2 linked regions of the Thermocoleostomius sinensis A174 genome follow. The main gene of each other region encodes a partner of the protein of the gene in region 2 in a complex. Links are inferred from orthologs where the notes say so. Each region holds a gene or a part of one and is shown on either strand. Other genes may lie near its edges. The genes, in order: hisH and hisF.

Region 1 (7,357 bases), 2.5 Mb from region 2 along the record:
CAGAATCCTGAGCAGAGTTTGCTGAACAGAGTTGAGGGCTGTAATTCTGAGGTAATGTCATGCTACCTGATGCAAGAACGCCGCTCGATCGAGCAAACCCCATTGCAATTTCTTCAAAATTTCAAACTGTTAAAGACCGCTTGCGGGGTCTAGACTTAGAGCAGTATTATCGATTGCGCTTAAAGAAGCGAAGCCATTTCGAATTGCGACTAAGGGGTCTAAAATCCAATACCGATGTTGAGTTACTTCGTGACTGGAATCGCAATGGACAGCCAGAACTTGGTGAAGTCGTTGCCAGTTCTAGAGCGCCCGATCGTCAAAAAGAAACAATCAATATTCAGGGATTAGAGCCAGGGACCTACTTTATTCGCGTGTTTGCTAGAGCTAATCAACGCACTCGCTATCGCCTGAAGCTAGCAGCGCGTCCCACATCTACAACAAGTTTTACCTATCAAGTGGTTCAGCAAACAAACGCTCTACGTCGAGAGCGGGGGCTTCATCCGCTGGCGCTGAATACTCAGCTTTCTCGATCGGCTCAAACCTATACTAAGGCTATGGCCACGCAAGATTTTTTTAGCCACACGGGGGCAGACGGCTCTACTTGGCAACAGCGAATTCTAGCCACTGGCTATGATTTTTCCAGTGCCGCCGAAAATTTAGCGATCGGGTATGCCACTCCTGATCGTGTCATTCAAGGCTGGATGAATAGCCCTGGTCATCGAGATAATATGCTGTCGGTGCAAGTCCAAGAAATCGGCGTGGGGTATTTTTATCTAGATCCCGATCCAGGTCGGATTACATCCTATCACTATTGGGCTGAGTCATTTGGCACACCAGCCCTAACAATCCAGCCTAGCCGTGGAACTAACAGTCGCGATCGTAGTCGCCAGCAGCAGTCGTTTTTTAGAAAGCTAGATCGCTAAGGAGCGAATTACAAACTTTCTAAGTACTCTAACAAATCAGCCATATCTTCTGCTGTCGGCTGAAATTGGGGCATGGGAGGAGTTTTGCCGCTTGTGACTTGATGAATCAATCCAATTCTTGATTTGCGAGATGCCACGTGGTGCAGGCTAGGCCCCACCCGTCCATCCGCATTGAGACCATGACAAACAGAACAGTTTTGCTGAAAAATTACCTGCCCTCGGCTCGCATCACCACCCAATGACAAGACGCTTTGAACATAGGGATCAGAGTGCCGAATCTGATAAATGCCGACAAATACCAGAAAACTCACCAGTAACACTGCCAGTGCCACAACAATGGCCCTTCTGTTGGCATTCTCCTTTGGCAGTGAAGTATCCATAGAATCGGTGATGTGAGAGGTGATAACGCGTTTGTCCAAAAGTTCCTTAGTCAAAGCCCAAACCGTGGAATGACGTTTCGCTTAACAATATACTTCAGGAATTTAACTTACTTCACGTTGTCCATAAGCAAAATTTAAGCTTTTCAATTCAATTCATGGTTTCTACAATCAGTTACCGAGGAAAGGTACAACAGAAGCAGTTGCCTGGAAGTGAGACCAATTGAGCACTCAAGCTACTAGCGTTTAGCTTTAATTGCTAAATAACGATCGCTCGTAGGGTTCCTACTAATTATGATAGAACGCTACAAAGTGTAACGAAAAGGGTAAGGTCTGTGAATTTGATACAATCCAAACAGCGATAAGGAGGTTGTGTTGTGGTAGAACCCTTACTTTCAGGAATTGTGCTTGGTTTGATTCCGGTGACGCTGGCAGGCTTGTTCGTCGCTGCCTACATGCAGTTCAAGCGGGGCAACCAGCTTAATTCATAATCCTGAAGCTCTCGCTATCAGGTTCTGCTTCATGGGTTAAATCACAGCCGGAAGTAGAGTTGATGACAAGTTGAGGGCTGAACAAGTCAAATCACTGAATGGGCAAGCAGACAGCTTAGGGATGGCAATCGTTGATCTTGCAATATTGCTGTTCTGAGGGTCTGTTTTGCCCGTTTCTGGTTTATTCCAAGAATGAAATTGTGCGGTGTTGTGAAGAGGGGCAGAGCTTAGCAAACGCAGTAGAATGTCAATGCGGTGTTGCCATAGCTTTTTTGACGGCAGCATTCTAAAGACTCAATTAATTTGGGCAATGGACGATCGGGGCTATGTTCAACCGCGAGTTCGCCCCTTGGAGCGAGTAGGTGGCAACGGGCGATCGTTTCAAGTACCGGTTGATACAACTCGCTGGCGTAGGGCGGGTCAAAGTAAATGCGATCGAAGGGGTGATTCAGTTGGGTGGCTAGATCGGGTAGGCGCTGCATCACGTCTCCCCGAATGACTTGAAACAATTGATGGGGTTGGGCGACGCGCTGCCAATTTTGCTGGATAATGTGACAGGCTCGTCCCGATTGCTCAATGCCAATCACCAATGCCGCATCACGACACAAAGCTTCGGCTCCCATTGCTCCGGTTCCCGTGCATAAATCGAGCCAACGACATTCGGCAATGCTCCCCTGCCAAATATTGAACAGCGCTTCCCGAACTCGCGCTGCTGTTGGACGAGTTTCCTGACCGGGTAAAGTTTTCAGTTGGCGATTACCATAAATCCGTAGGCTCATGTTGCCGTTGCACCGACAAGTTGGTGTTGTTTCACGCTCGCCACAAAATTCGCCAAAATTTGCAGTCCGGCGGTTGAGGATTTTTCGGGATGGAACTGCACAGCCATGAGGTTATGGCGGGCGATCGCCGCTGTCACTGTTTGGCTACCGTGTGTAATCACGGCCGATCGAACTGCTGGATCAGTTGGGTCTGCGTAGTAGGAATGGACAAAGTAGACCCACGGATCAAGGGGAAGCTGCTGCCACAAAGGGAGCGTAGGCTGCGTTAACTGTAGTTGATTCCAACCCATATGGGGAATGGTGATGCGAGGTTCAGGGCGAAATCGCCGCACCATACCAGCAATCACGCCTAAACCCGGTTCAACTCCCTCTTCGCTGCCGTCTAAGAGGATTTGTAACCCCAAACAAATTCCTAGGAAGGGTTTACCACTGGCAATGATGTCTTGTAGCGGATGAATTAAGTCACGCGATCGCAGATGCTGAATGGCTGGATCAAAAGCTCCCACACCCGGCAAGACCACCGCATCGGCTTGGGCTAATTCCTGCATTGAATCCGTTACGATTGGCGTAGCCCCAGCTTTCTGCAACCCCTTGCAGGCAGAATGCAAATTGCCCATGTCGTAATCTACTACGGCGATCGTGGTCATGCTCTTAAGTCCCTATTCTGAGTTCTGGTTAAATCTGGGTTGAATCTAGATCAACTACTCTACTGTTCGACAAACAGTAGATTTGAACCCTAGCGTAGCAAATCCGCGAACTACAAGGTTATTCAACTATCGTTACCGAAGAATTTGTGACATGTAACTGCGCCAAAGCTGTGCCGCAATCCCACTGCCGCCATCGGTAGGGGTATTGTCATCATTGCCTAACCAAATGCCTGTCACGATCGTTTGACGAGGAACGTAGCCCACAAACCAGGAATCCACATTGTCATTTGTGGTGCCCGTTTTGCCGACTTCCCCTAGCCCCATCGCGGCGGCGCTACCCGTTCCACCTTGCACCACGCCCCTTAACAACGACGTCATAGTGTCTGCCACCCCTGGATCAAGAACTGGAACGTCCGCTTCACCGTTTTGTCCAAATTCGTAGATGATGCGGCAGGTATTGCGATCGTTAATGTCGGCGCAATCGCTGCTATCTAAAATTCGCGCAATGGTGTGCGGTCGGTTGCGAACACCTTGGTTAGCCAAAACGCTGTAGGCTCCTGTCAGTTCTAACACCGTGACTTCGCTTTGTCCTAGCACTAAACCAGGAACCGGATTGAGTTCAGACTGAATGCCCATCCGTTGCGCCATGCGAACTACCCGCTCTAGCCCAACTTCCTGAGCGATTCGCAGCGCTACAACATTCTCTGACAAGGCTAACCCATCGTACATGTTTAGCGCTCCAGATCCAGAGCGACAACCTTCAAAAAATTGCCCTGCCCATTCTAATGGAGCACAGGAAAACGCAGTCCCCGGAGAAATTCCCTGTTCTAAGGCGGCTGCGAATGCAAAAACCTTAAATGCTGATCCCGGCTGTCGTAGGGCTTGCGTGGCTCGATTAAACTGACTTTCTTGGAAATTGACCCCCCCCACTAGGGCTAATACTTCACCCGTACTGGAGTCTAGCGACACAATCGCGCCTTGCGACACTCCTACGGCCGTTCCTGTGGATGTCACATTCGCTTCAAGCGAAGCCTCTGCGGCAGCCTGCATCGCTAGATCTACTGTGCTTTCAACGATAAAATTGCCTTCTTGTGCTAGTTGGTCACCCAATAACATTTCTAGCTCTGCAAACACATGGTTGTAGAAGTAGGGGGCACGGATACTTTCTAGTTCTTCAATCGCAGTTGGATTAATCTCAATTCGCGATCGCCTAGCCCGTTGGGCTTCTTCGGCACTAACCATGCCCTGAGCTACCATGCGGTTAATGACTCGATCGCGCAACTCTACCGCTGTGTCGTAGTCTCGGACTGGATTAAAGTTATTGGGGGCTGGCAGAATTCCCACCAGCGTTGCCGCCTCAGCGAGAGTAAGATCCCTAGCAGACTTGCCAAAGTAAAACTGAGAGGCATCTTCAAATCCATAGTTGCCACTACCCAAATAGACCCGATTGAGATAGGTCAGCATCAAGTCGTCTTTGCTGTAAAAGGTTTCCAGCTTGAGCGCGACGACAGCTTCTCGCAATTTGCGATCGGCCGAATCTTCCGTGCCGACATACTCTCGAAAGATACTGCGAGCGAGTTGCTGAGTGACAGTGCTGCCTCCTTCACGAATTTCACCACCGCGAAGATTCGTCAATGAAGCACGCAAAATGCCAAGGGGATCAACTCCCAAATGCCAGTAATAGCGAGAATCTTCTGATGCAATCACTGCTTTGGGGAGATAGGGTGAAAAATCTCTTAGGTTACGCAATTCCACATGTGCCCGAGTTTCGATCGGCCGCAGCGGCGTTTCCTCATCTCGTGCCAACACAATGACAGGGCCCTGCACGGAAGTGGGTAACGGAGTCACACTGAATCGCGTCCACTCCATCCCTACCCAAGCCACGGTAAGAGCCGTCAGCCCTGTAAAGCCATATAGCCCATATCGAGCGGCTTTGACGTACCAAGAGGGCGGGTCGTTGTATTCAAGTCGCACTGCCGCTGCTAATTCCGGTGGGCCAAGGGTTAGGACATCTCCGTGGCGTAATTCCAATTTTGTGATGCGACGCTTGCCCCGATAAATCCCATTAGTTGAGTTCTCATCTCGCAAAATAAAGGGGGCCCGACCTTGCCGCTTGTCTCGAGTCAGCGACAGGTGAACCTGACTTACGACCGGATTACGGACAACAATATCGCACGATCGCGAGCTACGCCCTAACTTATAATATTCCCCTAATAACGGATAAATTTCTGCTTTTGGAGCGTCAGCATCCTGTACCCAAATCTCCGGTACTCTAGCATTTGGCTTAAGTAGCAATTGAGAAAAATTCACTCGGGCCCGCACAGTTTGGACGGCTCGGGTAATGGCTCCCAATAGTGTCTTCGATCCGGTTGATTTGGAAACCGAATCAGGTGGGGAAGGTGGAGTCGGAGCAGGACCCGCTGTCGAATGAGGTGAACCCGGCAAATGAGTCGATTGCACAGGCTCTGGCGACTGCTTTGGATCAGGAGATGGGTTAGGAGGTTGGGGTGAGGACATGCACAACTAACGCAGGAATCACTCGATGGAAAAGCTACAACTCAGGCACATGAAATTCCTGAATTAACTTTCAACTTGACTTTCAACTTAGCTATGCACCATTCTACAGACTGTATCTACGATTGCCCTGAAATTTTATGATGCGGCTAGCTCGGCTACGACAGGATTGATCAACCGCTGAATCGTTTCCTGCATTGCATGAATAGCCCGGTGTTGGGCATTTCTGGCTTCTTGAAATTGCGTCATGACACTGGCAATCGCCTCCACTTCGACGTTTAAGGCTTGGAGATGATCTTGAAAAGGCTGCAAGCTGTCTTGGTAGACGGTGATCCGCCCACGTAGATCCGCGACTCCAGCCACTTGCGATCGCACTTGTTGTTCCAACTGTTGCAATTCATTCTGCTGAATCTCTAGTTGCCGATCGTCTTGTTGCAATGTAGATTGTAGGGATTGAATGGAGTGTGTCAGCTGCTGAATCTCTTGGTTTAAACGTTGTAATTCTTCTGACAATTGTTGCCGTAACTGTTCGATTTGAGATAGCACGGGCGCTAGATCAATTGAGGGAGGCATGTCTGCCGAATGGCCGTGTCGTCTCAACAAAACTGTTTGGTGATGTTTCAAAATGGTCTGTCGCTCCAGTAGATTCCGACGTTGCCCCACCAAGGTTTCATTGAGCATTTGGTATCGATCCTGTTCGTCAGCTAGCTCAGTTTCTAGACGCAATCGATCGTACTCGCTGGACTGCTGAATCTGATGGCGCAGACTTTCAATATCTTGTCGCTGTAAGCTCAACTCTTCTTCTTGACTACTGACAAACCGAGATAGTTTCTCTAATTCCTGTTCTAAGTCTATGACGATCGATTGTAGGTTCTCCAGAGGCATTGCTTCTAATTCCGCTAGCACTGTCTTGTCGGAAGAACCCAATAGTTGCGTCAGTTGCTGACAGAGAGCTTCTTGGGTTTGCAAACGCAGCATGACAGTTTGGCGTTGCTCTTGCTTCAAGTTCAGCCTCTCTTGCTGAGTTTGCAGATTAGCGCGAGTTTGAGTTAGGGCGGTAACAGCTTGATGCCAGGCTTGCCAACGATCCTGCACGGTTTGAGCTTGGCGCTCAGCCTCAGCTTGAAGTTGCTCGGCGGCGTGGCGATGTTGTTCTAGTTGTTGCCAGTGTTGCTCTAACGATTGCTGTTGTTGTGCTATCAGATCAAACGAAGTATGAAGCTGTTCGTGGATGGGCTGGGTTGGCGCGATCGCTCCAGAAATTTGATCGAGCAGTGCTTGAAGCTGGCGGGCTTGGTCATCATTTAGAATTGAAGCCTGTTGAAGCTGGGTTTGGCGTTCTTCTAGTCGCATTTCTGCTCCGCGAATTTGGGCCCAAGCTCCTTCCAATTCTTGGCTTTTGCGTTCATAGTCTGCCCTTAAACGATCGAGTTCTGCCTGAGCCGTAGTCACTTCCTGCCGTTGCTGTTCTAATTGCTCAAATTCTGCTGCCAATTGCTCCAGGTGCTCCTGTCGAGTCTCCATTTCCAGTTCCCGGCGATTAAGCTCCTGACTTTGATAGGTCAACGACTCTTTCCACTGTTCAATTTCTTCTTCTTGATTTTTGGCTTTTTCTTGCAAGCGCGA
Region 2 (7,346 bases):
TCAGGTTTTAAAGGGTGCATCTCACTTTCGTATCTGTGTGGTTGTAACAGCCCTCATCCCCCTGCCCCTTCTCCCGAGGTTAAGAGAAGGGAAGTCAGAGAAAAATGACTCGGCTCAAATTAAAACCAATTCTTCCAGATCAAAGTCTCTCGCCCGGACTTGGGAGAGGAATGATTTAAGGTGAGGGCTTACACAACTGATGCACTTGATTCTAAGTAACTATTACGCTTCTCTCTCGACCACTTACAACCTTAAACAGGACACTTTGACGAACTGTTGCAAAACTAATTGCAAAACTAATTGCAAAAATGAATCGCCCGACCGATCGACCGAGCGATTTGCATCCAAAATGCTTCATCGTCATTGAGACACTAAGAGATGGCCGCTAGCCTAAAAATCACTAGGCAAAAAGTGCTAATTATCGAAATGTCGCAGGTAAAAGAATACCAAGAAAAATGATTCACTGCAAAATGGCTACGTTGGTTGACTAGCTGATTGAACCATTTGCTTAATTAGACATTGGGCGGGACGGAAAATCTGAAGGCACTTCAACAATCTCCTCAATCCAAACACCATCTAACGCTGCCCATTCAGTTGGACTGGGGATCTGATCAGAGAGATAGGCTCGTTGCGCCATCTCGGTCATGTAGCCGACATAGTGCCCCATCAGAAAATAGACTGCTACCAGTGCCGCTGCTGCCGATGAAACCAGAAATCCTGCTAGCATCAGCGAGAACTCTCGATGTTGAACAGCTTCCTGCATCAGATGCAGGGCCCATGCAACAAGACCAATGACTATGATCAGAATAAAGAACATTTTTAAATTGGTTTTTACGATTCGTAATGTTTACATATATTAACAGCTTCTCAGAATTCTGTCTGTAGGTTGATGTACCCACGGATAGACACAAACGAGTGCGAGAGGCATATTGTTGAAGAATTGCTTGAAACCCTTCAACTTAAGATGACAGCGATATTGACTGCTGCTGCCATTATTGCTCTATATCTAGAAATCTTTAACAACTCGATCGCTGCCTATAGTGTGTACGAAGAATGCAAAAAATTACAACGTCGTCTCATTGAAATTTCTTATCTGCGAGTTAATTGTGCCTAACTGTGCAATACAGGAGTATGTAGTGCAATTTAAACGTAAATCGTCACACACGACTCACAAAACTCCAGATCAATCGAGCAAGCAACGCTTCCTTGAACTAGGGCTGTTCAATCCAATCTGCACGATTCATCCGAACTGGAACTTGGTGTTCGAGCAAATAATCCTTAATTTGCGCAACAGTTAGCTGCCCATAGTGCAACAGCGAAGCTAGCAGCGCAGCCTCGGCTTTGCCCTCGGTCAACGCTTGATAAATGTGATGACAGTTGCCTGCTCCGCCCGAAGCAATCACTGGAATTTGCACATGTTCAGCGATCGTCCGAGTTAGATCTAAGTCATACCCTGCCTGTGTACCGTCAGCATCCATGCTTGTCACCAGCAATTCACCTGCACCGCGTTGTTCAACGTCTTTGGCCCAGGCAATCGCATCTATCCCCGTATTGTCTCGTCCACCTCGCACATACACATCCCAGCCAGGGTTTGTGGGGTCAGTCCGCCGCCGTGCATCAATGGCGATGACAATACATTGATTGCCAAACCGATCGCTGGCTCGATTGACCAATTCTGGATCGCGCACTGCCGCAGAATTGAGGCTCACCTTATCAGCCCCGGCTCGCAGTAATTGTTTGATCGTGTCCAATGACTGAATACCACCACCCACTGTCAGCGGAATGAATACCTGTTCAGCCGTGCGGTACACCACATCAATAATAATGTTGCGGTCTTCGTGGGTTGCTGTGATATCCAGAAATACAAGTTCGTCGGCTCCGGCATCGTTATATACCTGAGCTAGCTCGACCGGATCGCCCGCATCTCGCAAATCTACAAAATTAACGCCTTTGACAACACGACCCGACTTGACATCTAAACAAGGCAAAATGCGCTTCGCTAACATGACGACTGATGATGATTAGGTACTACTGAATCAGGTGAATTACAAATCAATTGCATTAGGACGGTTTTCAGATTACCCCAGTTTTTTCACTTTCTCAGTGTTCTTTTGGGAAATTCCCAAACGTCTGCTTAGAAATCTCAAAAACTCGATCGATCGATTGCGTAATCGCGTGCAATACACTGATACACTGTTGGGTGGTTTGTCCGTGGTTTGTCCATAGTTGGAGTGGTGATGGAAATAGGTCAAAAAGTTCGAGTGCGGCGTTTACGCGATCGCACTTCACAGGAAGTTGTTAAACGCCTGGGTAAAACAGGAATCATTCGAGAATTTAGAGTGGTCGATGGCAGTGGTCTAGGCATTGTCGTGAAGTTTGATGATAATTTCACGACCTGGTTTTTTGAGGATGAATTGGAAGTAATCGGTTAAAACCGATCCGATCGGGTGGGAAATCCCTCCTAACCATCCACGGCTAGCCGTATGAACAATGAAAAGGGGCATGAGCTAGGCGACGTGATGGAGTATGGAGTTGACTGAAGTGTTGACCCTTGTGGCGCTAATTCGGATGAGCCATGATGGTTAACTTAGTAAGCTCACTCGCCTTTAGATGAGCAAGGCAAGAGCTTGAGCAGTTACTCCATACCCAGCCTTTACATATAAGTTGATAGTTGCATCGCACTTGGTTTGAGCCTGTTCATACTGTTGACGTTTGGGGTAGAAGATCTAGAGATGGCACGAATTCTGACGTTTTTGGGGAAAGGCGGCACTGGTCGCACAACGGTGGCAATTGCGGCAGCTAAGCAATGTGCAGCCCAAGGCAATCGGGTGTTATTTGCCGGACAAGATCCTAGCCCTGCCCTCAGCTTGCTAGTGGGCGTGCCTCTCAGTGCCGAACCACAATCGATCGCGACCAATCTAGATGCAGTGCAACTTCAAAGCACAGTGCTGCTGGAACGTGCTTGGGAAGAGCTGAAGCAGCAGGAAGCCAAGTATTTGCGCACACCCATCTTAAAGAGCGTCTACGGCCAAGAGCTAAGTATTTTACCCGGCATGGATACGGCCCTTGCCCTCAATGCCATTCGCGAGTATGACAGCGGCGATCGCTATGACGTGATTGTGTATGACGGCAACGGCGACCAAGCCACCCTGCGGATGTTGGGAATGCCCGAAACCCTAAGCTGGTATTTCCGTCGCTTTCGCCAAGTGTTTCTTGATTCTGATCTAGGCAAGACAATTTCACCCTTTATTCAACCGATTTCTGCGGCGGTGCTCAATGTTAATTGGTCGGGTGATATTTTTTCGCAGCCTGCCGCCAATCAAGCCAGCACGATTGTTGACCAAGGCAAAGCCGCTCTGGCTGACCCCAATCGGGTTGCGGCCTATCTGGTGACAACGGCTGATGCGGGAGCGATCGCCACCGCCAAATACCTATGGGGCAGTGCACAACAGGTGGGCCTTACGGTCGGTGGTGTGTTGTTGAACCAGTCCGAAACTACGGAAGGGATGCGATCGGACTTTGCGCCGCTGTCAATTAACACCATTCCAACTCGCAGTGGCGACGAGTGGCAGCCGTTGATGCAGGCAATGCCCGATTTTACCAAAGCGGCACAAGCACCCAAGCCAATTACCATTAACGTTGCCGAACGAAAGGTCTCGCTGTTTTTACCCAGCTTCGATAAAAAACAGGTGAAATTAACCCAATCTGGACCAGAAGTAACCGTGGAAGCAGGGGATCAACGACGCAATATTGCATTACCGCCAGAACTGCGGGGAAAACAAGTAACAGGGGCCAAATTTCAAGACAATTACCTGATCATTTCGTTTTGACACCCAAATCTAAAATTCAAATGAACAATTCTGCCTCATTTGGCCGAAAAATCTTTATGCTGGATGGGTATTGCGTATAGCAGTTTCCATGCAACTCGATCGATTTTCTTTTTCAAGCCTGTTTCGATGGCAGCGTTGGCTTGCTGTGCTATTGGCGGTGGTTCTAGTTTGGAGCGGCATTCCAGCGGTGGCAATCGCTCAAACCCGACCACAACCCAGCATTCAACCCTACTTAGATGGCGTTGCCGATCGCATCACCGAATTCACCCTCAAAAATGGCATGAAGTTTATTGTCATGGAGCGACACCAAGCCCCTGTGGTGTCCTTTATGACCTATGTGAATGTGGGAGCAGCAGAAGAAGAACCTGGAAAAACCGGAGCCGCGCACTTCCTGGAGCACTTAGCCTTTAAGGGAACCACTCGCATTGGCACAACCAACTATGAAGCGGAACGGCCCTTACTCGATCGCCTCGATGAACTATTTGAGCAAATTCAGACTGCTAAAGCCGCTGGACAAACCGAGACAGTGGCAACGCTTCAGCAAGAGTTTGATCAGGTTCAAATTGAAGCAGCCAAGTATGTCAAGCAAAACGAATATGGTCAAATTGTCGAGCAATCCGGGGGTGTGGGACTTAATGCCACCACTTCAGCCGATGCGACGCGCTATTTCTACAGTTTTCCGGCCAATAAGCTAGAACTGTGGATGTCACTAGAGTCGGAACGCTTTTTAGAACCAGTGTTTCGCGAGTTTTACGAAGAAAAAGACGTAATTTTGGAAGAACGCCGCACTCGCACCGACAATTCACCGATCGGCAAAATGATCGAGGTCTTTCTGGAAACGGCGTTAGAAGGCCATCCCTATGGGCGTCCGGTGATTGGTTACGAAGAAGACATCCGCAACTTAACCCGGCAAGACATTCAAGATTTGTTTGACGCCCACTATACCCCCGATAATATTGTGGTTGCTGTGGTGGGAGATGTGCAGCCGAATCGAGTGAAACAGCTAGCTGAAGCGTATTTCGGGCGTTATCAAGCCCGCGATCGATCGCCTGCTCTCGACGTGCCGATGCTGCAACAGAATGCTCCTAAGGAAGTGACGCTAGAGTTTCCTTCGGAACCTTGGTATTTTGAAGGGTATTTGCGTCCAGGAATCGACAGTCCCGACAATGCCATTTATGATGTTATCTCCAGTTTGCTGGTGGGGGGACGCACCTCGCGGCTATATCGATCGCTGGTGGAACAGAAGCAAATTGCCCTCAACGTTGATTTCATTAGCAACTTTCCCGGTAATCGCTTCTCGAATGTGGTGTTGATGTATGCGCTGTCGGCTCCAGGACACACCCTGGACGAAATTGCCGATGCCTTTGCGGCTGAAATTGAACTCCTGAAGCGCGAACCTGTTTCAGCTCAGGAACTCGATCGGGTGAAAACGCAAACGCGGGCGGGTGTGCTGAAAGCATTGGCATCAAACCAGGGCATGGCAAGTTTGCTGGCAGAGTATGAAGCCAAAACCGGCAGTTGGCGCAATTTATTTGATGACCTAAAAACGGTGGAAGCCATCACCGCTCAGGACGTGCAGCGCGTGGCCCAAGACCTATTCCAGCCCACCAAGCTAACGATCGGTAAGCTCATTACCGCCAACACCTCACCTGTTAGTACCCCAACCCCCAATCCCTAATCCCTAACTCCGAATTATGCAAAGGTCAATTAGAAGTCAGCACTGGCTTCGCTACGGATTCATCACCCTCATAATCACGCTCGCGATTGGGCTAGGTCGATCGCCTGCCTTGGCTGTGACACCACGCCACTATACCGAGCTACAGTTACCGCCTGCCCCAGAAGTAACCCTGCCCGACTATACTCGCTATGAGTTAGACAACGGCATGAAAGTGTACTTGCTGGAAGATCATGAATTGCCGCTGGTTTACGGCTCAGCCATGATTTATACAGGCAGTCGATTGGAACCTGGCGAAGAAGCCGGACTGGCCAGTATCACAGGCGATGTCATGCGCAGCGGCGGCACGCAAGCCCATCCTCCTGATGTGCTGAATCAACTGCTGGAACAGCGAGCCGCTTCTGTGGAGACCAGCATTGATATCACCGCAGGCAGTGCCAGCTTCAGCGCCTTAACCGAAGATACTGAAGACGTGATGGGACTCTTTGCCGAGGTGTTGCGGCAACCTGCTTTTCCGCAAGATCGAATTGATCTGGCGAAAAACCAGTGGCGTGGATCGATCGCCCGTCGCAACGACAATCCTCAAAACATTGCCGATCGTGAGTTCCAAAAGCTAATTTACGGAGCCGACAGCCCCTACGCTCGCACGGTGGAGTATACGACGCTCGACAACATTTCGCGGGACGATGTGGTGAGTTTCTATCAACAATCGTTTCAGCCGCAAAACATCTTGCTGGGCATTGTGGGTGATTTCGACACTAACGCTATGAAGTCGTTGATTGAAGCTGAGTTTGGCGATTGGCGTTCTAGTGCCTATACAACTCCTCGACCAAACTTCAACCCACCGACGCAACTCATTTCTGCTCGTTCTGTGAATTCTGAAATTACTCAAGCGAAACAAGGGGGTATATTTTTTGTTGATCAACCACAACTCACCCAAAGCAGTGTGCAAATTGGTCACTTGGGCGGAAAATTCAATAGCCCGGACTATCCAGCCCTCTCGGTAATGAACGAAGTGATGAATGGATTAGGGGGACGGTTAGTGAATGAAGTGCGATCGCGCCAGGGCTTGGCCTACTCGGTGTATGCCTATTGGTCACCTCGGTTTGACTATGAAGGCATGTTTGTGGGAGGCGGACAAACGCGATCGGAAACGACCGTTCCATTCATTAAATCAACCCTGGCAGAAATTGAACAAATTCGCACTGCGCCTGTTACTGATGCTGAATTGGCCCGCGCCAAAGATTCGGTCTTAAATGCGTTCATTTTTAACTTCCAAACACCATCACAAATTTTGTCACGCATTATGCGCTATGACTATTATGGCTATCCTCAAGACTTTATCTTTCAGTATCAAAAACAAGTAGAAGCTACCACGATCGACGATGTGCAACGGGCGGCTCAAGCTAACTTAAACCCGGACAAGATTGTGACATTAGTGGTAGGCAGTGCTGCTGCTATCAACCCACCGTTGAGTAGCCTGACGCCCGATGCGCAAGTAACGCAAATTGATGTGACGATTCCACAAATGGGCGGCTAGGTCCTAATCCTGATTGGGGAACGCATAAGACAGCTTAAATCAATGGTCTGGACACGTGTATCCCGAATCGCCCTCATTCCCTAGCCCCTTCTCCCTTTTTGGGCGACGGGGAGCCAAATCAATGTCCCTTCTCAATGTAGTAGAGGAATTGAGGATGAGGGCTAAAACTGACAGCCTGGCGGGGGGTTCAGCATTTTACTGAAAACGGTCAAGATTTGATTGCGATCGTCGTAAATGTGCGAATTTTATCGTTTAGTCAAGGTTTTTTGTCTATTTAGGCAACTCAGGATATGATTACGGC

What was found.
Region 1: the proteins of hisF (region 2) and hisH are in contact, whole or in part, in a crystal structure (PDB 6RU0), measured with the Thermotoga maritima proteins. The link is inferred for Thermocoleostomius sinensis A174 from one-to-one orthologs. Residues at the interface, in WP_004080486.1 of Thermotoga maritima: Met1, Leu2, Ala3, Arg5, Ser40, Glu41, Asp45, Glu46, Ala70, Glu71, Ile73, Asp74, Ile75, Pro76, Phe77, Asp98, Lys99, Ser122, Gln123, Glu161, Thr195, Leu196, Asn247, Arg249, Glu251; in WP_004080484.1 of Thermotoga maritima: Asn15, Arg18, Arg22, Arg117, Leu118, Pro119, His120, Met121, Gly122, Trp123, Asn124, Asn134, Gly135, Tyr136, Tyr138, Val140, Tyr158, Glu180, Lys181, Ser182, Ser183, Lys184, Ile185.

Annotation. Positions count from the first base shown.
Region 1 is NZ_CP113797.1:3,015,584-3,022,940, reverse strand. What follows is about bases 1,393-4,159. They hold hisH (imidazole glycerol phosphate synthase subunit HisH), read right to left. Parts: upstream 3,218-4,159; coding sequence 2,567-3,217; downstream 1,393-2,566. Other genes in these bases: OXH18_RS13015 (PBP1A family penicillin-binding protein), read right to left, coding at 3,350-4,159; rsmD (16S rRNA (guanine(966)-N(2))-methyltransferase RsmD), read right to left, coding at 2,019-2,570; petG (cytochrome b6-f complex subunit V), read left to right, coding at 1,678-1,791. Outside these bases: OXH18_RS13040 (CAP domain-containing protein), read left to right, coding at 60-923; OXH18_RS13035 (c-type cytochrome), read right to left, coding at 932-1,303; more of OXH18_RS13015, read right to left, coding at 4,160-5,734; pilus motility taxis protein HmpF, read right to left, coding at 5,870-7,357. UniProt on the Escherichia coli protein: IGPS catalyzes the conversion of PRFAR and glutamine to IGP, AICAR and glutamate. The HisH subunit catalyzes the hydrolysis of glutamine to glutamate and ammonia as part of the synthesis of IGP and AICAR.
Region 2 is NZ_CP113797.1:482,552-489,897, forward strand. The notes cover bases 110-2,865. They hold hisF (imidazole glycerol phosphate synthase subunit HisF), read right to left. Parts: upstream 2,007-2,865; coding sequence 1,212-2,006; downstream 110-1,211. Other genes in these bases: OXH18_RS02035 (hypothetical protein), read right to left, coding at 509-763; OXH18_RS02040 (hypothetical protein), read left to right, coding at 965-1,114; OXH18_RS02050 (hypothetical protein), read left to right, coding at 2,041-2,226; petP (cytochrome b6f subunit PetP), read left to right, coding at 2,238-2,432; OXH18_RS02060 (Get3/ArsA fold putative tail anchor-mediating ATPase NosAFP), read left to right, coding at 2,733-2,865. In the rest of the region: more of OXH18_RS02060, read left to right, coding at 2,866-3,830; OXH18_RS02065 (M16 family metallopeptidase), read left to right, coding at 3,919-5,508; OXH18_RS02070 (M16 family metallopeptidase), read left to right, coding at 5,525-7,045.